DNA from 3 places in the Clostridium sp. 7_2_43FAA genome. Region 3 is predicted to be linked to each of the others. Evidence: predicted binding sites of a transcription regulator. Region 3 holds the regulator's gene; each other region holds the start of a gene.
The links. The regulator Rex, encoded in region 3, represses fermentation and respiration genes when NADH is low (regulators of the CRP and FNR family bind a similar motif). The targets are predictions, from matches to a motif close to ATTGTTAANNNNTTAACAAT.
Positions count from the first base shown of each region.

Region 1: the regulator Rex is predicted to act here: its motif matches at 5,816-5,835, upstream of hypB (hydrogenase nickel incorporation protein HypB).
Region 2: the regulator Rex is predicted to act here: its motif matches at 3,606-3,625, upstream of CSBG_RS06655 (flavocytochrome c).

Region 1 covers NZ_JH815222.1:1,471,436-1,482,286, reverse strand. The annotation lists gene CSBG_RS08500 (energy-coupling factor ABC transporter permease) at 1-816, opposite strand, end outside; gene CSBG_RS08495 (DUF5692 family protein) at 895-1,875, opposite strand; gene CSBG_RS08490 (hydrogenase maturation nickel metallochaperone HypA) at 1,906-2,247, opposite strand; gene CSBG_RS08485 (FAD-dependent oxidoreductase) at 2,289-4,967, opposite strand; gene hypB (hydrogenase nickel incorporation protein HypB) at 4,992-5,663, opposite strand; gene CSBG_RS08475 (GntR family transcriptional regulator) at 5,989-6,696, shown strand; partial or broken gene recA (recombinase RecA) at 6,900-7,958, opposite strand; gene CSBG_RS08465 (CarD family transcriptional regulator) at 7,988-8,479, opposite strand; gene CSBG_RS18520 (hypothetical protein) at 8,742-9,035, opposite strand; gene CSBG_RS08455 (radical SAM protein) at 9,108-10,331, opposite strand; gene CSBG_RS08450 (class I SAM-dependent methyltransferase) at 10,321-10,851, opposite strand, start outside.
Region 2 covers NZ_JH815222.1:1,063,225-1,074,075, reverse strand. The annotation lists gene CSBG_RS06665 (glycoside hydrolase family 13 protein) at 1-1,701, shown strand, start outside; gene CSBG_RS06660 (FMN-binding protein) at 1,769-2,113, opposite strand; gene CSBG_RS06655 (flavocytochrome c) at 2,138-3,559, opposite strand; gene CSBG_RS06650 (response regulator) at 3,666-4,364, opposite strand; gene CSBG_RS06645 (sensor histidine kinase) at 4,367-5,905, opposite strand; gene CSBG_RS06640 (hypothetical protein) at 6,006-6,584, opposite strand; gene CSBG_RS06635 (rhodanese-like domain-containing protein) at 6,675-7,106, opposite strand; gene CSBG_RS06630 (RNA-binding domain-containing protein) at 7,177-8,331, opposite strand; gene CSBG_RS06625 (TlpA disulfide reductase family protein) at 8,432-8,989, opposite strand; gene CSBG_RS06620 (cytochrome c biogenesis CcdA family protein) at 9,003-9,683, opposite strand; gene CSBG_RS06615 (DegV family protein) at 9,861-10,709, shown strand; gene CSBG_RS06610 (alpha/beta fold hydrolase) at 10,747-10,851, opposite strand, start outside.
Region 3 covers NZ_JH815222.1:3,029,673-3,040,523, reverse strand. The annotation lists gene CSBG_RS15400 (hypothetical protein) at 1-388, shown strand, start outside; gene CSBG_RS15395 (PH domain-containing protein) at 561-1,175, shown strand; gene ytvI (sporulation integral membrane protein YtvI) at 1,427-2,500, shown strand; gene CSBG_RS15385 (NUDIX domain-containing protein) at 2,673-3,122, shown strand; gene CSBG_RS15380 (zinc dependent phospholipase C family protein) at 3,248-3,841, shown strand; gene CSBG_RS15375 (metalloregulator ArsR/SmtB family transcription factor) at 4,049-4,408, shown strand; gene CSBG_RS15370 (heavy metal translocating P-type ATPase) at 4,425-6,716, shown strand; gene CSBG_RS15365 (redox-sensing transcriptional repressor Rex) at 7,168-7,809, shown strand; gene CSBG_RS15360 (short-chain-enoyl-CoA hydratase) at 8,062-8,844, shown strand; gene CSBG_RS15355 (acyl-CoA dehydrogenase) at 8,952-10,091, shown strand; gene CSBG_RS15350 (electron transfer flavoprotein subunit beta/FixA family protein) at 10,109-10,851, shown strand, end outside.

The DNA.
Region 1 (10,851 bases), 1.6 Mb from region 3:
ACCTGATACTTCTATTTCAGTAGAATTTGTAATCTTTTCAATAGACCATTCTAATCCATCTGGATACTCAGAAGCTACAAGTGAAACTCCACCTGCTATTAAAAGTGTAAGTAATGAGAATATAATCATCACTTTTCTAAATGAAATTCTTCCTATTTTTTTGTTTAAGGATTTATCTATGCTCCATAGTAATTCAGGCCTTGCTTCATATATAAAACATAGTACAGCTGCAGTAATGAGACCTTCTATAAGTCCAATTGCTAAGTGTATTGGTTGCAAAACTGAAATAAAAGTTAAAAATGGTAAATCACTAATTCCTGATCCTAGTGTTTCAATTGCAACAGAAAAAGCACCTATTTGTAATGTAAGTATAGACCCAATTATTGATGCTAAAATAATTTTACCTTTGGAAGCTCCGTTCTTCATAATAGGCTTCCATATTAATAAACATCCAATAAAACATCCATAAAATGCTATATTCCATATATTGCAACCTAATGCCAGTATCCCTCCGTCAGCAAACATTAAGCATTGTATAGCTAAAACCCCAATCATTGTAATAAATCCTGCAAATGGTCCTAATATGGCAGATAATAAAATACCTCCACAAAGATGTCCAGAAGATCCTGTCCCTGGAACCGTAAAATTAATCATTTGGGCTGCAAATACAAATGCTCCCATAACTCCCATTACAGGAATTTTTTTCGGCTCATTTTCCATTCGTACCTTTTTTATTGAATAACCTGCTGCTATTGCAGAACATCCATACATTAATCCAGCCACAGTAGGATTAACAAGTGCATCAGCCATATGCATAAATAAACCTCCTCTTTATAAAATTAACTTTGTTTAATAAGGATATCAATTATCTTGATATCCTTATTAAACTAAAAATTATTCTGCTAGCACTTTTACTTCCTTATATTTCTTTAAGTCTATATAAAGCTCATCCTTATATGGATTACGTTTTGTTTTTTTAGCTTTATAAATCATATATATAGCAACACCAATATTAGAAAGGAGTGCTAATAAACTGAAAATAAATAAATAGTTTTCATTATAGGTAGATGAAACGGCAAATTTACCTTTATCAATAAAGGCTGGAAATGTCTGTGCAAACATACACCATAATGCTAATGTTTGCGCACGGTGTTGAAGCCATGCACCTTTTCCTATAGTAAAAGCACATACCGTTGGTGCAAGTAATAATGCAAAACCACAATACCATGAATGTCCTGGTAAAGCATTATAAGTATAAGCAAAATTCCATAAATCATAAGCTATTATCCAAAACCAAAGCATATCAGGCCATAACATATCCTGACTTTTATCTTTATTAGTTTTTTTACGGATGCATATACCTAGCCATCCTGTAATTGTAATAATATTTAAAATTCCTGCAATTGCATTCATATAATTCCAAGGGCCACCTAATACATACATACTTCCATCTTCAAGAATTCCTCCTCCAGCATATTGAAGTCCAACTTGAATATCACGTGTAACTGCTTCTAAAATATTAATTGCAAGAATTAGTGGCGGAAAACATAATGCTATTTTATTATCTGCTAATCTCCATTCTTTCCCTGTTTTTTTATTTTTCCCATGCAAATGTCTTATACACCAAAATCCAATACATCCTGCTACTGCTGAGTACACCTTAGCCAAATGGAACCAATCTGTATAAGTAGTGTCTTTCAATACTGTAAACCATAGCATAGAAAGTCCAATTGGTAATACTACAAAACATAAAAAACCTCCAAATTTAGAACGCCTTGAAAATTCATTTAATAAAAATAAAATTAAAAATACTGCAACCCAAACACCCCATACTGAAAAGAAGGATGCTCCTCCTTCATAGTTAAAACTAAACATATTCTTTCCCCCTATTATAATTATTCATTTTTAATAACAAACAATTTCTTTTATATAAAACTCTTTTCCGCTTAATATTTCACAATTTTTACTTTTGCACTTAGGACATATTCCTTTATTAAGAATTATATTAAATACATTATTACAACTCTTACATAAAGCATTAGCTGGTAATATTTCAATTTCTAATTTTGAATCTTCTAATATAGTACCTTCAATTGAAGCAGGATATAAACTTTTCATATATTTAGGAATCATTGAAGAGAGTTCTCCAATTTGCAAAACTAATGTATCTATTTTTTTAACATTATTGACTTTTGCAAATTTTTCTACGCTCTTAACAACTTCAATTAAAACCCCTATTTCATGCATATAAACTCTCCTCCATTTAAAACTAGTAACATATAATATTATTAGTTTGTCTTAAATATATTTATAGCTTTTTTAATAGCTATTTTCCCCTTACGTTTAAGAACTTGCTTAATAATTACTGGTTTTAAGTTTTCATATGCTACTCCTTCTCCATCATATTTTCTAACAAGTGATATAGCATCAAACTTACATTTTGTTACACATGCACCACAGCCTACACATAAAAATTCATCTACAACAGTAGCACCACAGCTAAGACAACGTTCTGTTTCTTTCTTTATTTGATCTTCTGTAAAAGTTCCTCGTAAATCCTTGAATGTTTCTTTTGATTCTTTTCCATCACCATGGCTTGCCTTTTGTCTTGGAAAATTATTATATCCCTTAAGTTCAATATTTTGTTTATCTAGAGAGTGATATTCTTTTCTGTCTCTTCCTATAATTAAACTTTGACCTTGATTAACATAACGGTGTATTGAAATAGCTCCTTCCTTACCTGCTGCAATGGCATCAATAGCAAATCTTGGTCCTGTAAATGCATCTCCACCAACAAATACATCTGATTCTCCTGTTTGATAGGTAAAAGGATCTGCCTTAATTGTATTATTAGAATTAATTTCCATATTGCTATCTGAAATTAAATTTCCTAAGTCAATTGACTGCCCTACAGAAAGCAGTACTGTATCTGCTTTTACAAATAATATATCATTTTCATCATAAATTGGATTGAATCTCTTATTTTCATCAAAAACTGATATACATTTTTTAAATTCTACCCCAGTAACTTTTCCATTTTCCGTAACAATAGCCTTTGGCCCCCAAGAATTATTTATATTGATTCCTTCTGATAAAGTTTCTTCAATTTCCTCATTAAGAGCTGGCATTTCATCTCTTGTTTCAAGACAAAATATATCAACTTTTTCTGATCCTATTCTTTCAGCAGTTCTTGCAACATCTATTGCAACATTCCCCCCACCTATAACAACTACATTTCCATTTAGTTTTAAATCTTCACCTAAGTTAACGCTGCGTAAGAAATCTACTCCAGTCATTACTCCTTTAGCATTTTCTCCTTCAACACCTATTTTTCTACCTGACTGAGCTCCAACTGCAATATAGAAAGCTTCATACCCTTGATTTCTCAATTCTTTTAAATTTATGTCTTTTCCAACTTCAATTCCATTCTTAAACTCAACACCTAATTCTTTTAATATATCAATTTCTGCATTAACTACATCTTTTTCTAATCTAAATGATGGAATACCAAGTGCTAACATACCACCAAGTACTTTTTGTTTTTCAAATACTGTTACCTTATAACCTTCAACAGCTAAGAAAAATGCACAAGAAAGACCAGCAGGCCCTGCTCCTACTACAGCTATTTTCTTATTATAGTCATGCTTAATTTTAGGTACATAACGATTTTCTTTATTTAAGTCTTGATCTGCAATAAATTTTTTAATTTCATCTATAGCTATTGGATCATCAATATCTCCTCTTGTGCACACTGATTCACATTTCCTTGGGCATATACGTCCACATACTGCTGGAAATGGATTTTCATGCTTTATTAATTCAAGAGCTTCTTTATATCTTCCTTGAGAAGCTAGTTTTATATATCCTTGAATAGCAATATGAGCAGGACACTCTGTTTTACAAGGGCTTGTTCCACTTTCTACAACATTTTTTCTATTAATTCTATAATCTGGATTCCATTTATCTTCTCCCCACTCTGTATCTCGTGGAGTCTCAATTTTTTTAACAGGAAGTGGTTTTGTTGAGCATAATTTTTGGCCTAATTGTAGTGCATTAACTGGACAATTTACAACACATTCTCCGCATGCAACACATTTTTCTTTGTTTACACTTGAAACATAATTAGAACGTACCATATCAACATTTTTAAACATTCCAGCAGTTCTTAATGAAAGACAAGAACAACCACAACAATTACAAATTGCATGAGTCTTTCCTGAGCCATCAAGATTTGGTATTTGATGCATTAAACCATTTTCTTCAGCTCTTTTAATTATTTCAAAAGCTTCTTCTCTAGTAATTTGTTTTCCCCTACCTGTACGGATATAATATTCTGCAGCATGTCCCATTTGAATACACATATCTTCTGCTAAATGACCACATCCTTCTCCCATTACTTTTCTCGCTGTACGACATGAGCAATCTGAAACTGTAAAAATATCGTTTTCATTAAGATATTTAGAAACTTCCTCATAAGAAGCTTTTCTAGTTTCTCCATCAATAGCTTGCTCTATAGGTATAACACGCATTAAACCTACTCCAACTGGAAAAGCACCTGTAGTCTTTGGTCCTCTTACTCTTCCATATGCTTCAAAAGCTTCTGCAATTTGAGGGTATTTGTTAACGTTTTCTTTGTTGTTAACCATCATCTCCATAATTCCTGGAACCCAGGTGTCATACCAATAGGTATCAACACCATTAATAGTATTTACAAAACAAACACCTGCAACGGCTAAATCCCATAATAACCTTGATGTTTCATCTACAGATTTACCACATAAAGGAGCAAGTTCTTCAGCAGTAGCTTTTTTACGTATCTTCATACAAAGTGCTACTTCTGCCATTTCCTCTGTAACAACAGGCTCTAAAATTAAATATTCCGGATCTTCTGGCCTTATTTCATTTTTGGACCCACGTTTTTTTCCACTAATATGATTAGCAAGATCCAACACCTTTTCTTTTACCATTTCTATCCTCCTAGTCTAATAATATTAATTTTCATTCCATTCTTTAATTTCTTTTCTAAGCCACTCTGAAAATTTATCAATACCTTCACCTGTTCTTGCAGATATAGGAATAATTTCAATATTTGGATTCAACTTTTTTACACGTTCAATACAAGCTTCCAAGTTGAAATCAAAATAATTAATAACATCCATTTTGTTAATTAATAACACATCCGCAATTGAAAACATTAAAGGATATTTTAGTGGTTTATCATCTCCTTCAGGAACACTTAAAATCATGGCATTTTTTGATGCTCCAGTATCAAATTCTGCTGGACATACCAGATTACCTACATTCTCTAAAATAGCAAAATCAATATCTTCTGCTTCTAAACCTTCTAAGCCTTGTTTTGTCATATCTGCATCAAGATGACACATTCCCCCTGTATGTAATTGAATAACTTTTGCTCCAGTTTTAGAAATAGTATGAGCATCAACATCTGAATCAATATCTGCTTCCATAACTCCTATTTTCACTTCATTTTTTAATGTATTAATTGTTTTTGTAAGAGTTGATGTTTTACCTGAACCTGGTGATGACATTAAATTTAGTAAAAATACTTTCTTTTTTTTTAGTTCTTCTCTTAATAAATTAGCTTGATGATCATTGTCTTCAAAAACACTTTGTTTAATTTCGAGAACTCTAAAATTCTCCATATATTTATCCTCCTTCATTATAAAGAATATTTAATTTAAATTTTTTATTGCATCCTTAAACCCTTTTTATTCTTAATATTACTCTTATAAAATACTCTTTATTTAATAAAAATTTTTAGATTATTCAAATCTGGTATGACCAGATTTATAATCTTGATAAAATTTTAACATGATTATCAATATAAAGTCAATATATTCCTTTAATACTAATATATGTTTGAACTAATCTTAAAATATTTACTTTTTATTCATTTTAGGATAATATTGAAATAGAATTATAATTGGTATTTGGTTGAACCAGATTCAGCTTAGAGAGGTGTATTTTATGATAGAATTTTCAAAATTGAATTCTCCAACATTAAAGGATTTATTTATTAAAGAACTAGAAACTATGATTTTATCTGGAAAACTTCAAATTGGTGAAAAGCTTCCTTCAGAAAGAGAACTTGCTAAGTCTATGCAAGTAAGTAGAGCTGTTGTTAACTCTGGAATTGCTGAGTTATCTAGGAAAGGATTTTTAAATATAAAACCAAGAATTGGTGCTTTTGTCGCTGATTATCGTAGAAATGGAACTATGGAAACACTAATTTCTATTATGAAATATAATGGTGGAAGATTAAGAGATGCAGAAATACGTTCTATTCTTGAACTTCGTATAGCATTAGATACATTAGCAGTAGAACTATGTATTCCAATAATTAAAGAATATGAAATTAAGATATTAAAAGGATATGTTAATAAAATGAAAGAAACTGATTCTGTTGAAACTGCATCTAATTTAGCATTTCAATTCCAACATGAATTGGCTTTTCTTTCTGGAAATACTCTTTTACCATTAATTTTCCATTCATTTAAGGTACCCATTTTATCATTATGGGAACGTTTTTGTATATTATATGGTATAGATTCCTTAATAAATAATACATCTATTTTGTGTGATTACATAGAAAAAAAGGATACTAAAAAAGCTATAGAATGTTTAACTACAAATATTAATGATACTATAAATGGTAAGAGACAAATATATTATTAATTATAAAAGTTTAGTATATTACGGTCAAAAACTTAAAAGGGAGTCGCGAGACGCGACATCCTTTGCTTTCATAAATATTTTCACAATTAACTTTCTAGTTATATGTTTATTTCTTTAACTATTGCTTCTTCATTTTTATAATCTTCAACAGCTAGTTCTTCTATTATTTTATTTGAATTATTATTTAGCTCTTCTTTTAATTTACCTTTTTTATTAGTTTTATCTTCTTTCTTAACTTCACCTTCTTGTACTTTTGTATCCTTTACTAATGGTAAGTTATGTTTTTCTCTTATTGCATTTTCTACTTCAAGGGCTAAATCTTTATTTTCTTTTAAATATGCTTTTGAGTTTTCTCTGCCTTGTCCTAATCTTATATCATTATAGGAAAACCATGTACCACTTTTGTTTATTATATCTTCATTAACAGCTATATCTAAAAGGTTTCCTTCTTTTGAGATACCTTCATTGTACATAATATCAAATTCTGCTTGTTTAAATGGTGGTGCAACTTTGTTTTTTATTACTTTTATTCTAGCCCTGCTTCCTAAAATGTTTTCTCCTACTTTTATAGTGTCAATTTTTCTTATATCTAATCTTACAGATGCATAGAATTTAAGAGCTCGTCCACCTGTTGTTGTTTCAGGATTTCCAAACATAATACCAATTTTTTCTCTTAATTGATTTATAAATATTACAACGCATTGTGACTTATTTATTGCTGCTGTAAGCTTTCTTAATGCTTGGGACATTAATCTTGCTTGCAGACCTATATGTGAATCTCCCATTTCTCCTTCTATTTCAGCCCTAGGAACAAGTGCAGCGACAGAGTCAACAACTAACACGTCTACAGCATTTGATCTTACAAGGGCTTCTGTTATTTCTAAAGCTTGCTCTCCAGTATCTGGTTGGCTGACTATTAAGTCTTCAGTACTTACTCCTAAATTTTTAGCATAGGCTGGATCTAAAGCATGTTCAGCATCAATAAATGCTGCTGCTCCTCCTAACTTTTGTGCTTCTGCTATTATATGAAGAGCAATTGTAGTTTTACCTGAACTTTCAGGTCCGTACACTTCTATTATTCTACCACGTGGAACTCCACCAACACCTAATGCTATATCTAATGCTAGACATCCTGTGGATATTGTTTCTATATCCATTATTGGATTTGACCCAAGTTTAATAACTGAGCCCTTTCCAAATTGTTTTTCTATTTGTTTCATAACTGAATCTATTGCTAAAAGTTTTTCATCATTAATATTCAAAAAATTTTCACCTCTATTTTAATTATTATTTATTTTACATACCTATTTACTGTTTTGGCTATTTCTTCAGAAGTAGTATCTAAAGAAAATGCTAGTTCAGAAAAAAGAATACTTTGTATATCTAATAGCATCTTTTTATCTTTTTCATGAAATTTCTTTCCATTATTCTCTAAATCAATCTTTGTTCTCATTAAAGTATTAGCTATTTTTACTATTTCTCTACGATTCCATTGCTTTATGATTTCATTATATACTTCGCTTCTTTCTCTATCTATTTCTATCCAATTTATACCCGGATTTTTAAATAATTCTAAAGTTTCCTGAGCTTCTTCTTTTGTAAGAAGCTCTAACATTGCTACCTTATCATTATCTACTGGAGTGCTTATACTTAAATTCGTCTCATTTATAGGATGTAAAATATAATATTGTTTTTTAATATGTGAAATTGTTTTTTCACATATATCATCTACTTTACAAATACCATGAACTGAATAAAGAATTAAATCACCTTTCTTAAACATTAAAATTACCTCCTTGTTAAAAAGAAGTTCGTAAACGTTTACTTATGCACATTTACAAAACTTCTGTAATTTATTATTAATTTCTGTTCATTAAAACTATTGAACTCTACTATTATTGTAGCACAAAAAAATTAATGAATGTAAGCAGAACTTTTTATAAAAATTTTGCTTACATTCATACTTACCTATACACTTATAACCTTTATTAAGTAAACTTATCTTGCCAATGAAATTATTAAAAAGATATTATTACATATATTACTTAATTATTTAAATACAATAAAATCACATATAATGTACAAGATAAAAAATACGATGACATATGATTTATCAAAATTAAAAAAACTAAGTTGATTTTCTTTCCTCTTTTAATATTTATCTCCTTTGAAACTTTATAATTATTTAATAACAAAGGTAAACTAAGTATAGCTCCCCCTAATAATATGGCTATAATAAAACAAATTAATTCATTAAATCCAAAATTAGAAAGAAACCATGCAAACATTAATGAAATTGTATATCCTTGAATTATTGCAATAGCTATTAACAAATGCATATACTAATATTTTAAGTGTACCTTTAAATGACTTTTTATAAAATATATAGCTTACCTCAATTCTAATGATAATTAGGATATATCACCCTTTAGTAATTTATAATATCTAGGCAACTCATTATCGCTACATTTATCGCATTTCTTTGCATAGCAATATGTCTTAGCTCTACCTAATTTACTATGCATCCTATCCCATATATCTTTTATATCTTCAGTTAGTACATTTCCAAAGTATTCAGGAACAAAGTCACAAGGCATGAAGTTTCCCTCATTGTCTATATAAGAATGTTGCACCCCTGCTCCACATCCAAATTGATCTTTTGATTCAACATATGGAAATACTGATGTTTTAGCATATTCTTTATCCTTATTAAATTTTATATGAAGCTTTATTAATTCTTCTTTATCTTCTTTAGAGAATATTTCATCTGATTTTACTAAAAGAGACCCACATGGTATAGGTTCTAGTATTCTAACTTCATCTACTCCTAAAGTTTTTAAAAACTTACCTAACTTATATATTTCACCACTTTTTAGCATTTCCTTCGTACATACAGTTTGAGCCATAGTATAAAGGCCAGCTTCTTTACAATTTTTTATTGCTGAAATTGAATTTTCATAGGCTCCACTATATCCTCTCTTTTTATCGTGATTTTCCTTATATAAGCTGTCTATACTTATTCCTACTCCAAAAAGACCAGCTTTTTTTAATTCTTTTGCTTTATTAAGATTTAGTGAATAGCCATTTGTAAATACATATGAAATACTTCTATTATCAATACTACTTATTATTTCTTCTAAATCATTTCTAAGAAGAGGCTCTCCCCCTGTAAATCCAATGATTCCAACTCCTAAATCTTGAAGTGCTTTTATTATTTTCTTTATTTCATATGTTGTCATTTCTTTTGATTTATCATTTTTATCTTTAATAAATCTTTTTGCACTGCAATGCCAACAATTATACATGCATCTCCCTGTAATAGCTATATATGTAGAAATTGGAGCAAGTCTTTTTCCAATAGTATGATTATAAAAGAATTCAGCATTTTCTCCAGGAACTGCATCTACAATACTTTTATAAGCTATGCTATTTAAAGGTGGTAAAAATGAATTAACTACAAAGTTGCTATTATGAACTGCTATCCTATCGTTTTTTATAACATTCATCCCACACTTTATAACATTTATAGGTTTATAATCTTTACTTTGTTTAAATCTCTTATGTATATAAAAGAAATTACGTCGTACATCCTTATTTAACATTGCTTTCATAATTGGTATTGTATTACTTATCATTTTTAAAAATCCCCCAAACATATTTATGAGTAATTGTTTTTATTCCTTTATCATTAAATAACTTAATCATTGAACTTTTAACCTCTTCATCCTCCATATTTACCATGGCATCAAATCCAGCTAAAGCTCCTGTAGATGTTACAAAAGATACTAATGATTTTGTATTATCAAAAGTAAATATATGAGATCCACTTTTTACTTCTATCTTAGAAAAACTTTCTTTTTCAAACCATCTTGTAAAAGTCTTATGATGAACTGGATTAGGAAGTTCTTTCATTATTTTATTTATTTTCTTATAGTTTCTTAAAACAAGTTTTGGATATATTTTTCTAACCTCTGGTAATGTACCTTTTAAATTAACTATTACTGCAAAGTATCCATCCTTTTTTAAAACTCTAGAAACCTCTTTTATAATTTCATGAGGATCTTGATATTTAATTGCCCAAGAACATATAACAAGATCAAAACTATTATCTTTTGAGCTTTTTAAAAAAGATAACATATCACTATTTATGAAGTC
Region 2 (10,851 bases), 2.0 Mb from region 3:
GTACCATATGCTTATGCTAAAAATACAAATACCTTAACTATAAGAATCCGTACTGCTAAAAATGATTTAAATAGTTGTTATATTTATTATAAAGATAGATTTGGAAATTATCCTTTTATAAAAAAAGAAATGTCTTTAATATCTGAAGGAGAATTTTATTCATACTATGAAGCTGATTTATCAGTTAGTAAAAATAGATATAAATATATTTTTGAGCTTATAGACAAAGATAATAATATTTATATCTTAGATGAAAGAGGTTTTAGAAAATCAATTTATGAATGTGTTGATGCAAATTCATTTCAATTTCCTTATATCTCACCTGATGATGTATATGATGAAGTTAAAACTCTACAAGAATCTATTGTATATCAAATTTTCCCTGATAGGTTCTGTAAAGGACTTAATATAAATAATCCCAATACTACAGCTTCATGGGGAGATGAAAATATAAATTCTAAATCAGTATTAGGCGGAAATTTACAAGGGATAATAGATAAATTAGATTATATTGAATCTTTAGGAATAAATCTACTATACCTTACTCCAATATTTAAATCTAGCTCTAATCATAAATATAATACTTGCAATTACTATGAAATCGACGAAGCATTTGGTGATACTGTAATAGCCAAATCTTTAATAGATAAATGCCATGAAAAGGGTATTAAAGTTATTTTTGATGCTGTATTTAATCATTCAGGAGATGACTTTTTTGCTTTTCAAGATGTTATAAAAAATGGTGAAAATTCAAAATATAAGGATTGGTATATTATAAATAGCTTTCCTATTGATCAAGAAAAAATTAATTACTATACTTTTGCAAATAATATACGAAAAATGCCAAAATTAAATACTTCAAATGAAGAGGTTCAAGATTATTTTATTAATGTTGGTAAGTACTGGATAAATGAAATTGGAATAGATGGTTGGAGATTAGATGTAAGTGATGAAGTTAGTCATAATTTTTGGAAAAACTTTAGAAAAGGAATTAAATCACTAAACAAAGATTTAATAATAATCGGTGAAATATTCCATAATGGATTTAATTTTTTAAGAGGTGATGAATTTGATTGTATTATGAATTACACTTTTAAAAATGCATGTGTAGATTTTTTTGCTAAAGGAATAATAGATTCAGAAGATTTTTTGAATATCTTATCTGAAAATAGAATGTTATATATGAATAATATATCACGTCAAATGTGGAACTTATTAGGTAGTCATGACACTAAGAGATTCATTAATGAATGTCAATTTGATATTTCATCTATGAAACTTGCCTTAGTTTTTCAATTTTCCTATATAGGTGTACCTTATATTTACTATGGTGATGAAATTGGATTAACTGGAGAAGATGATCCACTTAATAGAAAATGTATGATTTGGGACACTTCTAAACAAAATAATGATTTACTAGACTTATATAAATTATTAATAAATCTTAGAAAAAAATATAAATCTTTAATTTATGGTACATTTACTCCTATTTATTATAAAGATAATCTTTTAATTTTTAAAAGAGAGTTACCTAATGAATCAATTTTAATATGTTTAAATAAAAATACTAAAGATATAGATGCTAAATTAAATTTTGATATAAATGGTTTTGATTTAATAAATAAATCTATAATTAATATAAACAAACATAATTCTATAAACTTTAAGTCCATGGAATATAAGATAATTAAACTTCAATAAAAAAATAGGTAGATTTTACTTGTTAAAATCTACCTATTGTCTATTTATAAATTTTAAGGGATAATTTTTATTTTACTGCTGATTCTAAAGCTTTATTAACAGCTTCTATTACACCTTTTGATGAATTAGTTGCTCCTGATATAGCTTCAACACCTTCAGTACTTTGCTTTTCAATTATTTCTGGAACTAAATTATCTTTAACACCATCAACTAAAGTCTTAGTTTCGTTATGTTCAACTAAATTCACTTCAGATATCTTTCCTTTTTCAACTTTAACTTCTACCTTTATTGCTCCAGAAGCGCCTTGACCTTCACCTGTATATGTTCCATCAGTGTATTTTCCACCACCACAGCCAACTAACAAAGTTGCTGATAATGCTATTGTGCTTAATATTGCAGTTATTTTCTTCATTTTTATTCCTCCTACAATTAAATCCTATTTAATAAATGTTGCTGCATTTTTTCCTGCTGTTCTACCAAAAGTAACTATATCAGCTAATGCATTTCCACCTAATCTATTTCCACCATGAACTCCACCAGTTACTTCTCCTGCTGCAAATAAACCAGGAATTACATTTCCATCTTTATTTAAAACTTCAGCATTTGTATTTATCTTTAATCCACCCATTGTATGGTGCACAGCTGGAGTTACAGGTATAGCATATACTTTCCCTTCATTTAATTGTCTTGGAAGGTCTTCCCTATTAAATTCTGAATCTTTTTTAGCTGCAACTGCTTCATTGTACTTATTAATTGTTTCAGCCATTGTATTCTTATCTATTGATAATTTTTCTGCTAGTTCTTCTACTGAATCCGCTTCTGTAACTAATCCCATATTGAAGTATTCCTCAGTTGCTTTTAAGCTCTTTCTTAATCCTTCATCAAAGAAAAGATAAGCTACTCCATCTTTTTGATCTAATATAGCCTTTGAAACTACATCTCTTGTAAATAATTCATTTGTAAATCTTTTACCATCCTTATTAATAAGAATTGCTCCATTACCTCTTACAGCTTCTGTTACCATTACAGCCTTTTCTGGAACAACTGTTGGATGAGTTTGAATTTCCTTCATATCTACTAAATCAGCACCAACATTTTCTCCAAGAACTATACCATCACCAGTAGCTCCGTTATGGTTAGTTGTTGCAAATCCTTTTAAATCTTCTTTATAACTAACTACCATTTCTTGATTAGCTGAGAATCCACCTGCTGCAATAACTACAGCTTTTGTATTTATAGTATATTCTTTTCCTTCTTTATCAGTAACCTTTACTCCTGAAACATTACCATCTTTATCTAAAACTATTTCTTTTGCTTCATTCCATAATCTTAAATCAACTTTTTCTTTTTCAGCTGATGCCTTTAATGTATCAACTAAATGAGCTCCTACAGCTGCTCCCCCTGTTGGTCTATGAGTTCTATAATTTGTAGCTCCTGCCATTCTACCAACATCTGATAAATCAGCACCTAAATCAGTTAACCATGCAACTGACTCTTTAGCTTCATTTGATAACTTTTCAACTAATTCAGGATTGTTTTTTTCATATCCACCTTTCATAGTATCATCATACATAGTTTGTATTGAATCTTCTATGCCTTTTGCTTTTTGTTGTTCAGTTTCAGCTGCATTTAATCCACCTGTAGCTCTATTTGTATTTCCACCTACCATTGGCATCTTTTCTAAAACAACAACATTTTGTACTCCATCTTGTTTAGCTTGTACAGCAGCAGATAATCCTGCACCACCAGCTCCTATTACAACTATATCAGCAGTTTCTTTTTTTCCACCACAACCAACTAAAGCTGTTGGAACTAAAATTAAAGCTGACATTACTAATGCTAAAACCTTCTTTTTCATTTAACATTCTCCCCTTAATCTTTAAGTTATTTTCAGCATTAGTATATTTGTTAATTAATAAACAATCAATATTGTGGTCATATTGTTTATTTTGGTCTTTTTGGTCTTATTTTTTAAGTATATAATAATTTGTTGGTCTACCTATTTTCCCATACTCCTGATTTATTTCAACTTTACCTTCTTCAACCATCTTTTCTAAATATCTTCTTGCCGTTACTCTAGCTAGTCCACTTCCTTTTGCAATTTCTTCTGCAGTCAAATCTTGTCCATTCTTTTGGATCATATAATTGATTATTTTATTGTATGTTTTTAAACTCAAACCTTTGCACAATTCTTTTTCTTGCATTTCTTCATCTAGAAAATTAGCATTAATATTTAATATATATTGGTCTATATAATCTTGATTTATATTATCTATATTATTTAATTCAACAAATCTATTCCTATAATTAGATAAAGCTTCCTTAAATCTCTCAAATTTAAATGGTTTTATTAAATAATCAATCGCACCATACTTAAATGCCTCATCTACTGAAGATTTACATTTATCAGCGGTAATTAAAATAGTATCTATATTTATTTCTTTGCTTCTTATCCATTTTAATAAATCTATACCTTTTCCATCTGGCAAAAAAATATCTAATAAAACTAAATCAGCCTTTTCTTTAGTAATTTTAATTTTTGCTTCTTCTATGCTACTTGCATCTCCTACAACTATAAAACCTTCAAGCTTTTCTAGAAACCTTGTATTTATTTCCTTTACCATTGGGTCATCTTCAACAATAAAAACTTTAATTTTATTCATTGCTATATTTCTACCTCCCATGTTGTAATCTTATCTGAAGTTAATTTTAAACTGCCATTTAATGATTCTATAATGTTCTTTATATTATATAGGCCAAGGCCTCTAAAATTTCCTTTTGTACTAAATCCCCTTTTAAATATTTCTTCTTTTGTATCATCAGCGATTTTATTTCCATTATTTTTAACTATTATTTTTATTTTTTCTTCTTGAAAGATTCCAATATATATATATCCATTTTCTCTTGATTTAAGTTCTTCAATTGAGTTTTCTAAGAGATTTCCTATAATAGTCAATATCTCTTGTACTTTTATATTATTAGGAATAAACTTTAAGTATGATTTTTCATCAACTTCAAATTTTATTTTCATTTCATCCGCCTTATTATATTTAGAAAATAACAATCCTTGTATTGATGGCTCTTTTATTTTACTTAAATTATCTGTTATTATTCCTCTAGTTTCTGTTGTATGGAAAATGTACTCCAAAGCCTTATCAGTTTCATCTAATTGTATTAGTCCTGCTATTGTATGTAATTTATTCATAAATTCATGATTTTGAGCTCTTAAATTCCAAGTTAGCTCCTTTACTCCTGTTAACTCTTCTGCCATATTATGAACCTTTGTAAAATCTTGAAAGCTCGCAATTGCTCCTACAACCTTGCCATACTCACCAATAATGCTGTAGAAATTTCCCATTATTATTATATTATTTTCTAATCGTATTTCCTTATTGAATATTCTACTTCTTCTATACATAACTTCAAATAATAAATTTATTATTTTACTATCTATTTCATCATTTGAATTTATATTAAGTATTTCAAAGGCTTTGTTATTTATTACTGTAATACATCCAGAATTATTTATTGCTATTAATCCTTCTTCTATATTATTGATAATAGATTCTTTTTCTCTTAATTGAATAGCTATTTCTTCTGGCTCTAATCCATAAATATCTTCTTTTATGTTAATAGCTAACTTCTTTGCTAAAAAAATTATAACAACAAAAACTCCTATAAATACAGGTATTAATCCTTTTATATATTCCTTGACCTCCCCTCGTAAATCTCTTTTTAGCATTCCTACAGCTACAGCCCCAACTTGTACACCATCTTTATGTACTGGTACAAAGCCTCTTATAGATCTGCCTAAATGCCCCTCTCCTTCAGATACATAGGTTTCTCCTTCTCTTAAAACTAACTTTTCATCTCCACCTAAAAATCTTCTTCCAATATTATCGGGAATTGGATGCGAATATCTAATTCCTTCATTATTCATAACTGTTATAAATAATAATCCTGTTTTAAGTCTTACTCTTTCAGCAAAGTTTTGGACTTTTAAATGTGTTGGATCTCCATTATCAGCTAATTCTTTTTGAATCATAGGATTGGCTGCCACCACAAAAGCAGTATCAATAAGACTCTTTCCTATTGCTTCAGTTACTTTATTATTTATAACTACTAAAGAAAAAATACTTATAATTAATATTACTGCAATAAAAATACTAATTGTAAGTCTTGTAATTTTCTTTTCTAAAGTCATTTTTATACTCCTATACTATAATCATTATTTTTTTCACACAATAATTATACATTAATATATAAAATGTAACAAATAAAAAGGATGAGATAACTCTCACCCTTTACATTGGTTTTATTATATCTAAAACATAATTTTTAAATTCTTCAAAACTTCCACTTATTATTGAAGCTCCTTTATTTATTTTTCCACTATTAAAATTATATTCTGCTGAACCATAATTAAAGCTTGCACTAGAAACTATTATACTTGCTTCTGTAACTCTATAATTTACTTTTGCTAACATTACGTCCTTGCAGAATTCCACAAAATTATTAGCCTTTTCTATATTTCCATTACATACTACAGTTAAAGCAAACTTAAATAATTCATATCCTCCAATAAGTGGTATCATAGAACCATTTGCCATGTAAAATACTTTACCCATGTTATAGAAATACTTCATATTACCATAACTCATTGTTCTAAATTCATAATTTATTTCTAAATCTTTATTATTTAATGCTTGAAATTTTTCTACTATATCATTCCATGCTCTTGCTTCAGCAGTTTTATTATTATTTATAACACTTTTAAATTGTGAAAAAGCATTTTCTAAATCTTTATCCATATTTACTACTGATCCATTAACAGCAACGCTATACTCATTATTTTCATATATTAATTCCACTCTATTATTCATCTTAAACTCCCCTTACTAATAAATATAAATTTATTATCTAATAATAATTATTATATCATAATAGTTTATAATTTCAAGGACTATATTGTTTTATTTAACAATCTCGTATGGCCAATCTTTTATGCCACCAAAATCATATACGTTAGTGTATCCCTTTTCTAATAATATATTCGATGCTTTTTTACTTCTATTTCCACTTCTGCAATACACAAGAATCTTTTTATTCTTATCATTTAATATATTTTCTGCTTCTTCTTCTAATTTATCTATAGGTATTAAAATGCTATTTTCTATATGTCCACTATTATATTCTTCTTCAGATCGTACATCTAAAATAATAACCTCATTTTTTTCTATTTCCTTTTTTGCTTCTTGTGCATCTATATTTATTACTTTAATATCTTCAGTAACACTTTCAGAAACTTCATTTTTTTCTCCTATATCTTTTTTATTTGTGCACCCAGTAAAAATTATAAAATTAAAAATGAATATTAATGCTATTGTAAATATAACTTTTTTCAATTAAATCACCTCATATAAATTATAAAATAAAATAATAAGTAAGTTTGTGATAAAATCACAAACTTACTTATTATTTATCATATATACTTACACCTGGCAATATAACCTTAAAATAATCATCTTTAATTGAATTTATTAGCTTGACTTTTCCAAACCCATAAAAAGCTTTTTTCATTCTTGAAAACCCTCTTCCGTTATTTAAAAATCTTTTATTATTATCTAAAGTTATTAATTTTTCATATATCCAAATATTTCTTTTACTATGGCTTATTTCCTTACCTAAATTGCTTTTTTCTATCAAGGCCCCCGGGCTATTTATAGATACAGATTTATATCCAATACTTATTTCTATAACTCTATTTACTGATGAGTATTTTCTATACAATACTGCATTTTTAACTCCCTCTATTATTGCAGATGATGGGTAATCATTTGGCATTAAATCATAAATTACTCTTTCTGATTTATCTACCATTTCTAATATACTACCTTGAATTACAATAACTTCATCTTTATTTTTATTTATTCTATTTATAATTTTTATCATATTCTGAGGTATCCATAAGCTATTATAATTTGAGAATATTAACAATCCACCTAAAGTACAATTCATCTTTCCACTTTCTTTTTCCCTATATGCTATTCTAGAACTTTCTAAAAGAAATTCTTTATTTTCTTCATTTAACTCTATTCCTTTATTTTTAAAATACTGTCTAAGCAAATCTTCATCTAAAAATGAAATATCACTTTTCATCACTGTAGATGTTTCCATAAAAAAATCTAAATTTTCTTCAAAGGCTTCAATTAATTCTTGTTTTCTCATTGTATCTGTAGTCGATCCTCTTCTTATGTAAAATGCTCCACTTTCCCTTATTTGGTATGGCTTTTGATCTCCTGAATATATAGTTATTACACATATCCTCTTCCCCTGTATCTTGCATGTATCAACAGATATTGGTATAGGAGGCTCACATCTTGATGATACTATTTGCTGCACTTGCTCTTCTTTTATAATTTCTGATTCATTTACACCGATAATTTCTTTACTTTTATCTTCTACACCTATTATTATATAACCTCTTCCACCTCTAGAGTTAGCAATAGCACAAACATCCTTCGCAAGCTCTTTTTTATTACCTTCTGATTGTAAGGATAGCTTTAATTTAAAATCTAGTTTTACCCCTTCTTCCTTTTTAATTAAAGAAAGCAACCTCTTGCTATCCACCTAAATATCCCCCTAACTAAAAATCATTATATTTTATACTACTATAAAAATATAAGATCAGACACATAAACTTTTGCCTGACCTTACATTTTCTAAATCTTTACTTTATAAGCTTCTTAATATAATCATTTAATATTTTTTCATCAATTAATCCCTTATTGTCTTTAACTATATTCCCATCTCTATCTATAAATATAGTTCTTGGTATTGCTTGAACAGCATAGGCATTTGCAGCACTAAATTTTGTATCAAATACTATTTTCATATTTAAGTTATTTTCTTTTAAATAATTTAATGCCTTTTCTTTAGTTTCTCTTTGACCATCTGTAAGATTTACCATAAGTATTTCAACATCATCACCATACTTTTCCATAGCATTTTCAAAATATGGCATTTCTGCTTTACATGGTCCACACCAACTTGCCCATATATTTACTACAACTGGTTTTTCCCCTTTAAAATCAGATAATTTTATGGCATTTCCATCTTCATTATAAACTTCAAAATCTGGAGCCGATTTATAATCTGTTGAGCTATTTCCATTTGTTGCATCTATAGGCATATATTCTCCTGATAAATATCCATATCCAAACTTTACTATTACAATTAATAAAATTAAAGATATAATTATTGTTATTAATTTTTTCTTATTATTCAAACTTTTTACCTCCCTAATTAAATGTAAGTAATGATAATAATAAGTTTAAGTATCCTGTTATCATTAAAATACCTATTATAATTAATAATATCCCTGAAATTGTATTAATAATCTTGTAATTTTTCTTAATAAAAGTAAAAGCACCCTTTAAGGTATCAATTAATAATGCTGATATTATAAATGGAATTCCAAGACCTAAGCTATAAGTAAGTAACATAAATATCCCTTGCATTGAATCCTGGCTATTTGCTGCTAGCATTAAAGCAGATCCCAAAAATGTTCCAACACATGGTGTCCATCCTATTGCAAAAACAACTCCAAATAATACTGATGAAATTAAATTAAGATTATTTAAATTACTTTTATTTTTTAATTTAAAGCTTCTATCTAAGATTGATATTTTTAACACTCCAATGTAATTTAATCCAAATAAAATTAATAATGCTCCTGCTACAACATTAAAAGTTTTCATATATCTTTGTATAAATACTCCAAAGGTTCCAGCCGCTCCACCTAGAATTGTAAAGACAATTGAAAATCCAATTACAAATCCAATAGAGTTTATCAAAGCCTTATTACTCTTTCCCTCATCATTACCTCCCATAAAATATGAGACATATATAGGAATCATAGGTAATATACATGGGGAAATAAATGTTATTATTCCCTCTAAAAATAGAATAAAATAATTCACAACATCACTCCTCTTCTTTTTTGATAGTATATCATAATATTTGGAATAATTGAATAAGTTACTTTTTTGATACCTGAATTATCAAAAACACCTAATCTAGTTTTAAAAACTAGATATTGACTTTATATAATTTTATGATGTATTATTTATATAACGATATGCGAAAGGAATGTTTATATGAATAAAATTGCTTTGATAACTGATAGTACATGTGGTTTACCTAAAGAATATATTAATGAATACGATGTTAAGGTTGTTCCTTTAAAAATATTATATAAAGATAAAGAGTTTATAGATGGAATAAATATTACACCTGAAGAAGTTTATTCTAAATTACCAAAAGAGCTACCAACCACTTCTATGCCATCTGTAGATGATATAACATCTTTATATAATGAATTAATTAAAGAAGGTTATACTCAGGCTATAGTTTTACCTGTATCATCTGGATTATCTGGTACAATAAATAGCTTTAAACTGGCTAGTGAAGAATTTAAAGATAAAATAAATACATTTATATTTGATACTAAAATTTTGTCAATGGCAGTTGGATTAATCGTAATAGAAGTTGGTAAGATGATTAAGAAAAAAATGAATTTTGAAGATATATGTAATATAATCCCTAAGCTTAGAGAAAATTTATGGATGTATTTTACTGTAGACACTTTAGAATACTTAATAAAAGGTGGTAGAATTGGCAAAGTCACTGGAGGAATAGGTGAAATACTAAACTTAAAGCCTATTATAACTATGGACGATAATGGTTCATATACAAATTATACAAAAGTAAGAGGATCTAAACAAGCATTTAAAAAACTTCTAGACTTATCTACAGATATTTTAAATAAAGGTAAAGGAAAAGTTATAATAATGACTGGCACTATGCATGAAGAAGCTGAAAAGCTTAAAGAAATTTTATCTTCCCATGAAAATACTACTTTTATTTATAAGGGTACTATAACTCCAGCAGTTGGAATTCACTCTGGACCTAGATTATTAGCTGTTGCTGTTATGTCTGAAATATAAAAAAATAGATATTGTAAACTTATAATGTTTACAATATCTATTTTTCTAAAAATTCTAAAGTTATCTTTATCATTTCTTTTTGCTGTTCTTCCCAAGATATCTCTGGCTCATTGTCACCACTTTGGTATCCATACACTCCAAA
Region 3 (10,851 bases):
TAAAGGAGTAAGCATTCAGTGTAAGAGATGTGATTACAGTGCTACATTATTTGAAGGTGTTGGGTTTAGGACTCAAGACTTCGAAGTATTTAGAAGAGAGCTTACTAAGAAAAGAAATGACAGCATAGATTTTATATTGAGTAGGAAAAAGATTAATAATATAAGTTATTATAATGCATATGCCAAATGTGATAAGTGTGGAAATTTAACAACAGTTCCTTATGTAGAAATTAAATATGAGGATAATAAAATTTTCAAATTAGAGTATAGTTGTGAAATATGCAAAAGTAAATATAAGTTAGTTAGTGAAGAAGAGATAGTTAATAGTAGATGTCCAATATGTAACTATGAATATTTACAAAATTCTGGAAGTATATTTTGGGATTAATATAAAAATATTAGTATTTTTATATATATTCTTGTAAAGGTATTCAATTGCTTTCTTGTCAAAATTAAAAGGAAATAATTTAACAATAAGTAGATAAATTATAATATTTATCTATCATTATAAAGCTACTATTATAAATAAGAGAGAGTATAAAAAACGGGAGGGCTTATATATGTTAAAGAAATTAGCTTCAGATGCATTAGGGCTAAGTGATATTGGTAAAATAATTGATAAAAAGGACTTTAATAAGGTTGATGCAGATGATTATATAATGCATGAGGATGGAGAACAAATATTTTTCCTTATAAAATCAAGAACTGATGAATATTGTTTTACTAATTTAGCTCTTATTCATGTAGATGGTACATCTGCTGTAAGCAAAAAGAGACTTGTAACTAGATATGATTACTATAAAAATACAATTAGAAACGTTGCTATAGAAACAGCAGGAACTATAGACTTAGATTGTGAAATTAAATTTGTTATTGGAGAAACTATTTTTTCTATAGATGTAGATAGAAATCAAATAGAGCAATTAAAGGACTTATATAAATCATTAATTAGAATATCTCATATAATACATGAAAATGATATTATGCTTAACAAATCAGAAGAAACATTAAAAATAGCCGCCAGTGCATGTGCATCAAGTAAAGTTGTTGAAGGTAATGTAGCGGAAATATTTAAAAATATAAATGAGTATGCATTTAATTGGACAAGGATAAGTAGAGAAAATTATATTAAAAAAGATTTTACAGATGTATTTAAGAATTATATAAATAATTAGTATAAATAACCATGAACTTATTTTTTATATTAAGTTTATGGTTATTTTTTAATATACTTATTTATTTAAGTTCAGATATTATTGATTTACGGGCTAAGTTAACTTAATAATACAGGCATAAGTTTGAAAATATATTATATTTTTAATTTTATATTGAATTCTGAATTTTAACTTAATATTTAAATTATAAATTTAAAATATAAATTATTTATTGTATAATCAATATAAAAAAAAATAAGGAGATTAAGCTTATGGGTGTAGAGAAAAAAAGAGAATTTATAATTAATACATTATATTTATTAATTGTTGCTACAATAATATATATAGCAATTAAATATGGACTAGGTTGGTTTTTACCATTTGTCATAGGTTTTGGAATAGCATTTATATTAAAACCATTAATAAATTCAATATCAAAAAAATTTGGACTTAATAGAAAAGTTGTTGCGGGAATTACAGTATTAATTTTTTATACAACAGTAGGGGCATTAATTACTGTACTTATAGTTAAGTTGTTTGTTGAATTGAAGGATGTATTTATTAAATTACCTAATCTTTATACAACAACAATAGAACCTGTGATATTACAATTATCAAGTGGGTTTGAAGATATATTAATAAAATTAGACCCTACTTTAATGCAAGCTATAAGAGATATGATATCATCATTAACAGAATCCTTAGGAAGTATAATTTCTAGCATATCATCAGGAGTAGTTGTATTTATATCATCAACAGTTACAACAGTTCCAACTTTTTTTATTATAGTAATATTTTCAATTATTGCATCTTTCTTTTTTGCAATGGATTATACAAATATAACAACTTTTATAACAAGGCAGTTTTCTGAAAGAGCTTCTAGTATTATTTTTGATGTAAAAGACTATATAGTTGGTACCTTATTCAAATTTATTAAAGCTTATTCAATAATTATATCAGTAACTTTTATAGAACTTGCAATAGGGCTTTCTATATTAAGAGTTGAAAGCGCAATAACAATAGCATTATTAATAGCTTGCGTAGATGTACTTCCTGTACTTGGAACAGGTGGGATTGTTATACCTTGGATTATAATAGAACTAATTAGAGGAGACATAGGTTTAGCAGTAGGGTTAACTATAATTTATGTTGTTATAACAATAGTAAGAAATGTTCTAGAGCCAAAGGTTGTAGGTCAGCAAATAGGATTACATCCTATAGTAATGCTAATGTGTATGTTTATAGGTGTAAAAATATTTGGATTCCTAGGATTATTTGTATTACCTATAATAGTTATAATACTAAAAAATTTAAATGACAGTGGAAAGATACATATATTTAAATAGTTGGTTAGTAAAACTGTTATAATAATAGATTTAAAAATTTTGATTAAAAAATAAGAGAATTTATTGAGCTTAATATAACAATAGATGTATAAGAAATTATTGAATTATATAGAGGTGAAACAGTAATTATATTTTTATAATTTAATAATCTACTATATTTTGGAGAAAAAATATGAAAATTAAATTTTATGAAAAAAATATAATAGAAAATGAAAAATTACTTTATGCAATAGTAGTATCAAGATATAAAAATAAATGGATATTTGTTAAGCATAAAGAAAGAAATACTTGGGAAATTCCAGCAGGGCATAGAGAAATTGATGAAGATATAAATTTAACAGCAAAAAGGGAATTATTTGAAGAAACAGGAGCTAAAGAATTTGAAATATTATATATGTATGACTATTCTTTAGAAATTGATGGAAAGGAAAGCTACGCGGCATTATTTTTTGCTGAAATATATTCTTTAGAAAATCTACCAGATTTCGAAATAGGAGAAGTTAAAGAGTTTAAGGATATACCTAAAAATTTAACTTATCCATCTATACAACCTAAATTATTTGAAAAAATAAAAGAAGAATTAATAGGAAGTATTAACCAAATAATGAGTGAAAGGTTATAATGGTTAAGAGAGAAGGCAATTACTAATATGATAATAAGTGGGACGATATACAAGAAAACATATTTGTTTTTTATTATATATAGTATTATCATATAGTTATAAAAGAAAAGCGAGGTGAGGAAATTATGATGATGAATACTCACAAAGCTTTAGCACAACAATTTATAAGCAATGTAGAAGAGGATAAAGTATTTATAATAAATGACGGACAATTCATATGGGGAAATTTAAAACCAGACTCTGTATCAAAATATAAGTTTAAAAAACATTATATAGATGAAAGTTTTGGTATGATTGTTAAAAAAATAGAATTTTTATCCTCATTAACTTTAGATGATATCTATACTAGATATTCATCTAAAAAGTTTAATCAAGAATTAGGTGTAGTTTGCCATTTTCTATGTGACTTTTTCTGTATTCCACATTTTCAAAGATGGGAATTTAAAAGTGCTAATGCTATGAAAGAACATGTATTATATGAAAATGAATTGAATAAATTTTCAAAGGATTATAATATAAAACGAGATATGAATTTTCACTTAACATCAGAAGAAATTGGAAAGTATATAATGAAACTTCAAACTGAATATCAAGGTATCGCTTCATATGAAAAAGATTTACTTTTTGCTAGCCATATTTGTAGTACAGTTGTAAATATGGTATTAAATGAAGTAGTTTTAAATCAAAAGTTAAAGGAGCATATAGCTTTAGTAATATAGAGAGTCGATTGACTCTCTATTTTTTTATAAGTAAAGTATAAAAGTATAAGATTTTGAAGATGTTATCATAATAAGAACTTTAATACTATAATATTTAAAATAATTGATTAAAATATTTTTATTTAAAGTTGACACATTTAATATAAGTATCATATAATATTATCAAAGGAACATATGAGCAATTGTTCATATGTTGTAGGAGGAATTATGGAAGATAATAAATTAGAAAGTTGTAATTGTACAATAATCCACAAGGATGTTGTTGAAAAGGTAAGAGAATCTATACCAGATGAAGAAAAATTATATGATTTAGCCGATTTATTTAAAGCTTTTAGTGATTCTACAAGAATAAAAATATTATGTGCCTTATTTCAGGATGAGTTATGTGTATGCGATTTAGCAGCATTATTAAATATGACACAATCTGCAATTTCGCATCAGCTTCGAGTATTAAAATCAAATAGATTAGTTAAGTTCAGAAGAGATGGAAAAGTTATATATTATTCATTAGCAGATGATCACATTAAGCATATATTTAATGAAGGATTTAAGCACATTATTGAATAAGGAAGTGGTGAAGAATATGAGTAGTAATGAAATAAGATTAATTTTATCAGGTTTAACATGTGCAAATTGTGCAAATAAAATTGAAACAAAAGTAAATAATATGAATGGGGTTAAGGAAGCTACTTTAAATTTTACAACATCTACTTTAATTATAGAATTAAATGGGGAAAGACATGATGATGATATTATATTAGAAGCAAAATCTATAATAAACAAACTAGAACCAGGCGTTAAAGTATTTAATAAAAATGAAAGTAATATTATTCCTAAGGAGGTTAACAAGTGTACAAGTGATACTTGTTCTATAGAAAATAAAAATGAGAAAGAAAATCATACTCATGACAAAAATCATTCTCACAGTAATTTTAGAGGAGAATCTCATGAGCATTCAAGTGAAAAACCACATGAACACTCACATGAACACTCACATGATCATTCGCATGGGCACTCACATGATCACTCTCACGGAGAAGCGGTGAGTTTAAAAGAAAATATGAGACTAATAATAGGAGCCATAGTATATGCAATTGCTTTAATTTCAACAGAAGGATCAATTTTATCTGTAGTATTATTTGCATTAAGTTATGTATTAGTTGGAGGAGAAGTTGTATTAACTGCTATTAAAAATATTTTAAGAGGAGAAGTTTTTGATGAAAACTTCTTAATGACAGTCGCTACTTTAGGCGCTTTCTTTGTAGGAGAGTTTCCAGAAGGTGTAGCAGTTATGTTATTTTATCAAATAGGAGAAGTGTTCCAATCATATGCAGTAAATCGTTCAAGAAAATCAATTACTTCTCTTATGAATATAAGAGCTGATTATGCAAATGTCTTAAAAGATGGAAAAGAAGAAAAAGTTAATCCAGAGACAGTTAATATAGATGATGTAATAATAATAAAGCCAGGAGAAAGAGTACCATTGGATGGTATAGTATTAGATGGAACAAGCTTCGTTGATACATCAGCACTTACTGGAGAATCTGTTCCAAGAGAAGTTTCAACAGGAGAAGATATTTTAGCTGGTTTCATAAATACTAATGGTGTTTTAAAGGTAAAAGTAACTAAGAACTTTAAAGAATCAACAGTTTCTAGAATTCTAGAGTTAGTAGAAAATGCTTCTAATAAAAAAGCACCAACTGAAAAGTTTATAACTAGATTTGCAAGGATATATACTCCAATAGTTGTTTTCTCTGCATTAGCATTAGCAATAATACCACCTCTAGTTATTAAGGATGCAAGTTTTTATGACTGGATTTATAGAGCATTAATATTCTTAGTAGTATCTTGTCCATGTGCCTTGGTAGTTTCAATTCCTCTAGGATTATTTGCAGGGATTGGTGGTGCATCTAGAAAAGGTATATTAGTTAAAGGTGGAAACTATTTAGAAGCACTTAAAGATGTTAATACAGTTGTTTTTGATAAAACAGGAACATTAACAAAAGGTGTTTTCAAAGTAACAGAAATAAATAACGTTGACATAGCTAAGGAAGAATTAATAAAGATTGCAGCTATTTCTGAAAGTTTGTCAAATCACCCAATAGCACAATCTATAATAAAGGAATATGGAAAAGAAATAGATTCTAATGAGCTAAGTGACTACGAAGAGATATCTGGACATGGAATTAAGGTGACAATTAATAATTCACAAGTATTAATTGGAAATTATAAGCTTATGGAAAAGTTTGAAATAAAATATAATAATATAAATTCAATTGGAACAATAGTTCATGTAGCAATAAATAATAAATATAAAGGTAATATAGTAATTTCAGATGAAATAAAGGAAGGTTCTAAATCAGCAATAGAAGGATTAAAGGCTATTGGTGTATCTCAAACAGTTATGCTAACAGGAGATAACAAATCAGTAGGAGAAAAGGTAGCATCATTAGTTGGAGTAGATAAGGTATTTGCTGAATTATTACCAGGAGATAAAGTTGAAAAAGTAGAAGATTTAATTAAAAATAATTCAACTGAAGGGAAAGTTATATTTGTAGGAGATGGAATAAACGATGCACCGGTTTTAGCAAGAGCGGACATTGGAGTTGCTATGGGTGGTATTGGATCAGATGCAGCTATAGAAGCGGCAGATGTAGTTCTAATGAAAGATGACCCTGAAGCATTAGTTACAGCTATTAAAGTAGCAAGAAAAACAAATAAAATATTATGGCAAAATATAATATTCTCATTAGGAGTAAAAGTTCTTGTATTACTTTTAGGAGCTTTTGGTATTGCAAATATGTGGGAAGCTGTATTTGCAGATGTTGGAGTTACAGTAATAGCAGTAATAAATTCAACAAGATGCTTGAAATAATTTCAAATACTATTTTTATTGACAAATTTCAGCATATTAAATATAATAAATTAGGTTGAGAACATTTCAGGCATAAGGGAAGCATACAAGATCATTATCTTGTTTACAGAGCACATTGGGGCTCTGTATAAATTTGAGACTTATGTATAACGGATCTGCTACGTTATACATAAGTCTTAATTTTTTTATATAATATAATTACGCTAAATTTTGTTTGAAAATAAAAATTAAAACTAATAAAAAATATATAAAAAGTATATTAATTGACCAAAATATTACTAAGTAAACTTTTATGATTGAGAAAAAATTAACTATTTAATATACGTTTTAGCTTGTTAAATAGATAACCTAAGTTGTTTTAAAATTATAATAAAAGTGGTAAAATATAAATATGAATATGAATAATATTGTTTTAATATATAAGATAAGAGAAAGTAGGAGAAAATATAGTATGGATAAGAAAAAGAATATTTCAATGGCCGTAATCAAGAGATTACCAAAATATCATAGATATTTACAAGAGTTATTAAGAAATGATGTAGATAGAATTTCTTCAAAAGAACTAGGAGAAAAAATAGGATTTACGGCATCACAAATAAGACAAGATTTAAATTGCTTTGGTGACTTTGGTCAACAAGGATATGGATACAATGTAAAGGACTTATATAATCAAATTAGCATAATATTAGGGTTAAATAGAGAATATAAGGGCGTAATTATTGGAGCTGGTAACATAGGTCAGGCAATAGCAAATTACAGCAGATTCTCACAAATTGGGTTAGATATAGAAGCTATATTTGATGCAAATCCAAAACTTTTAGGAATGAGAATAAGAGATATAGAAATACAAGATATAGATATACTAAAAAATTATCTTGAAGATAATAGTATAGATATAGGTATAATCTGTGTTCCAAGAATTAATGCTCAAAAGGTATGCGATATTCTAGTGGAAAATGGAGTAACAGGTATATGGAATTTTGCACCTGTTGACTTATCTGTACCTAAGGATGTAACAGTAGAAAATGTTCATTTATCAGAAAGCTTATTAACATTAATATATTTATTACATGATAAAAATGAAAACAAATAACTAAATTGATAATTGGATTAAATTAGAAATAGTTATTGCAAAAGAAAATTTAAGAGTTTATAATAATAATTGAAGCATCTGCTTCAATTATTTTTGCTTGTGATTGTTATAAGATTAACAAATTGATTCTATATGATACATACTAACATAAATTCAATTATTAATATGTTTTAAATGCAATCATAAGATACTACATGGGTTATGTCTATTGAATAAATTTAATATAAGCATGGATAAAAGGGGGATTCTATAATGGAATTGAAAAATATAATTCTTGAAAAAGAGGAAAATCTAGCGATTGTTACAATTAATAGACCTAAAGCATTAAATGCATTAAACTCAGAAACATTAAAGGATTTAGACGTAGTATTAGAAGACTTAGAAAATGATAGTAATATTTACTGTGTTATATTAACAGGAGCGGGAGAAAAGGCTTTTGTTGCCGGAGCTGATATTTCAGAAATGAAAGATTTATCAGAGGATGAAGGAAAAGAATTTGGCCTTTTAGGAAATAGAGTTTTCAGAAGATTGGAAAAACTAAACAAGCCTGTTATTGCAGCAGTATCAGGATTTGCCCTTGGTGGTGGATGTGAACTAGCTATGGCATGTGATATAAGAATAGCTTCTGAAAAAGCAAGATTTGCTCAACCAGAAGTTGGTCTTGGAATAACACCTGGATTTGGTGGAACTCAAAGATTGCCTAGATTAGTTGGAGAAGGTAAAGCTAAAGAACTTATTTATACATGTGCAACTGTAAAAGCAGAGGAAGCGCTTAGAATTGGGTTAGTAAATAAAGTCGTAGCCCTTGAAAATTTAATGGAAGAAGCAAAAGCTATGGCAAAGACAATAATTAATAATGCTCCAATTGCAGTTAAGTTATGTAAAGATGCAATAAATAGGGGAATGCAAGTTGATATAGATAGAGCTATAGAAATTGAAGCTGAAGATTTTGGAAAGTGCTTCTCAACAGAAGATCAAAAAGAAGGAATGACAGCTTTTATTGAAAAGAGAAATAAAAATTTTTATAACAAATAGTCAGAAAAAATGAAATATAACGAATTATCAAAAAAATAAAATATATGTAGTTAAGTAAAAATATGTAGTTAAGTAAAAATGGGTGCAATATCGAGGAGGTATAATAAATGAATTTTCAATTAACTAGAGAGCAAGAATTAGTAAGACAAATGGTTAGAGAATTCGCTATGAATGAGGTAAAACCAATTGCTGCTGAAATTGATGAAACAGAAAGATTTCCTATGGAGAATGTTGAAAAAATGGCCAAGCTTGGAATGTTAGGAATTCCATTTGCTAAAGAATATGGTGGAGCTGGTGGAGACACTCTTTCTTATATAATAGCAGTAGAAGAATTATCAAAAGCTTGTGGAACTACAGGTGTTATAGTATCTGCTCATACTTCTCTTTGTGCTTCTTTAATAGAGCAATTTGGAACAAAAGAGCAAAAAGAAAAATATCTAGTAGATCTTGCAAGTGGTAAAAAATTAGGTGCATTTGGATTAACTGAACCAGGAGCTGGTACAGATGCAGCAGGACAACAAACTGTAGCTGTATTAGATGGAGATAATTATATATTAAATGGATCAAAGATATTTATAACAAATGGTGGAGTAGCTGATACATTTATTATTTTTGCTATGACTGATAGAAGTAAAGGAACAAGAGGAATTTCAGCATTTATAGTTGAAAAAGAATTTGAAGGTTTCTCAATTGGAAAGAAAGAAGAAAAGCTTGGAATTAGAGCGTCTTCAACAACAGAGTTAGTTATGAGCAATTGTATAGTTCCAAAAGAAAATTTAATTGGACAAGAAGGTAAAGGTTTTGGTATAGCTATGAAAACTCTAGATGGAGGAAGAATTGGTATTGCAGCTCAAGCTCTAGGAATTGCAGAAGGAGCATTTGAAGAAGCTGTTGCTTACATGAAAGAAAGAAAACAATTTGGAAAACCATTAGCAGCTTTCCAAGGACTTCAATGGATGATAGCAGAAATGGATACTAAAATTGAAGCTGCAAGGCATTTAGTTTATAAAGCTGCTTGGTTAAAGGATAATAAACTTCCATATTCAGTAGATGCAGCAAGAGCTAAACTTTATGCAGCAGAAGTTGCTATGGATGTAACAACTAAGGCAGTCCAAATATTTGGTGGATATGGATACACTAAGGAATATCCAGTTGAAAGAATGATGAGAGATGCAAAAATAACTGAAATATATGAAGGAACTTCAGAAGTTCAAAAGATGGTTATTTCAGGAAATGCTTTAAGATAATAGGGGAGGATTTATAGATGAATATAGTAGTTTGTTTAAAACAAGTTCCAGATACAACAGCTGTTAAAATTGATCCAAAGACAGGGACTCTTATAAGAGATGGTGTTCCATCAATAATAAATCCAGAAGATAAGCATGCTTTAGAAGCAGCCTTAACTTTAAAGGATAATGTAGGTGGAAAGGTTACAGTAGTAAGTATGGGGCCTCCTCAAGCACAAAATGCATTAAGAGAAGCTTTATGTATGGGAGCTGATGAAGCTATACTTATAACTGATAGAGCTTTTGCAGGAGCTGATACACTAGCAACTTCAAAAACTTTAGCAGGAGCAATAAGAAGATTAGAATATGATGTAGTTTTTGCTGGAAGACAAGCTATAGATGGAGATACAGCACAAGTTGGACCAGAAATTGCAGAACATTTAAATATACCTCAAGTAACATATGTTCAAGGTGTTAAAGTAGAAGATGATGGGTTATTAGTAAATAGAGCATTAGAAGATGGGTATGAATTAATAAAGGTTAATGGACCAGTTCTTTTAACAGCTATAAAAGAATTAAATGAACCAAGATATATGAATGTTAGATATATCTTTGATACTGAAAATACAGAAATAAAAATTTGGTCAGCAGCTGACCTAGAAGTGAATAAAGAAGAACTAGGACTTAAAGGTTCACCAACAAAGGTTAAAAAGTCAATGACTAAAGAAGCTAAGGGAGCAGGAGAATTAATAAATGAAGTTCCAAATGAAGCTGTAAAATA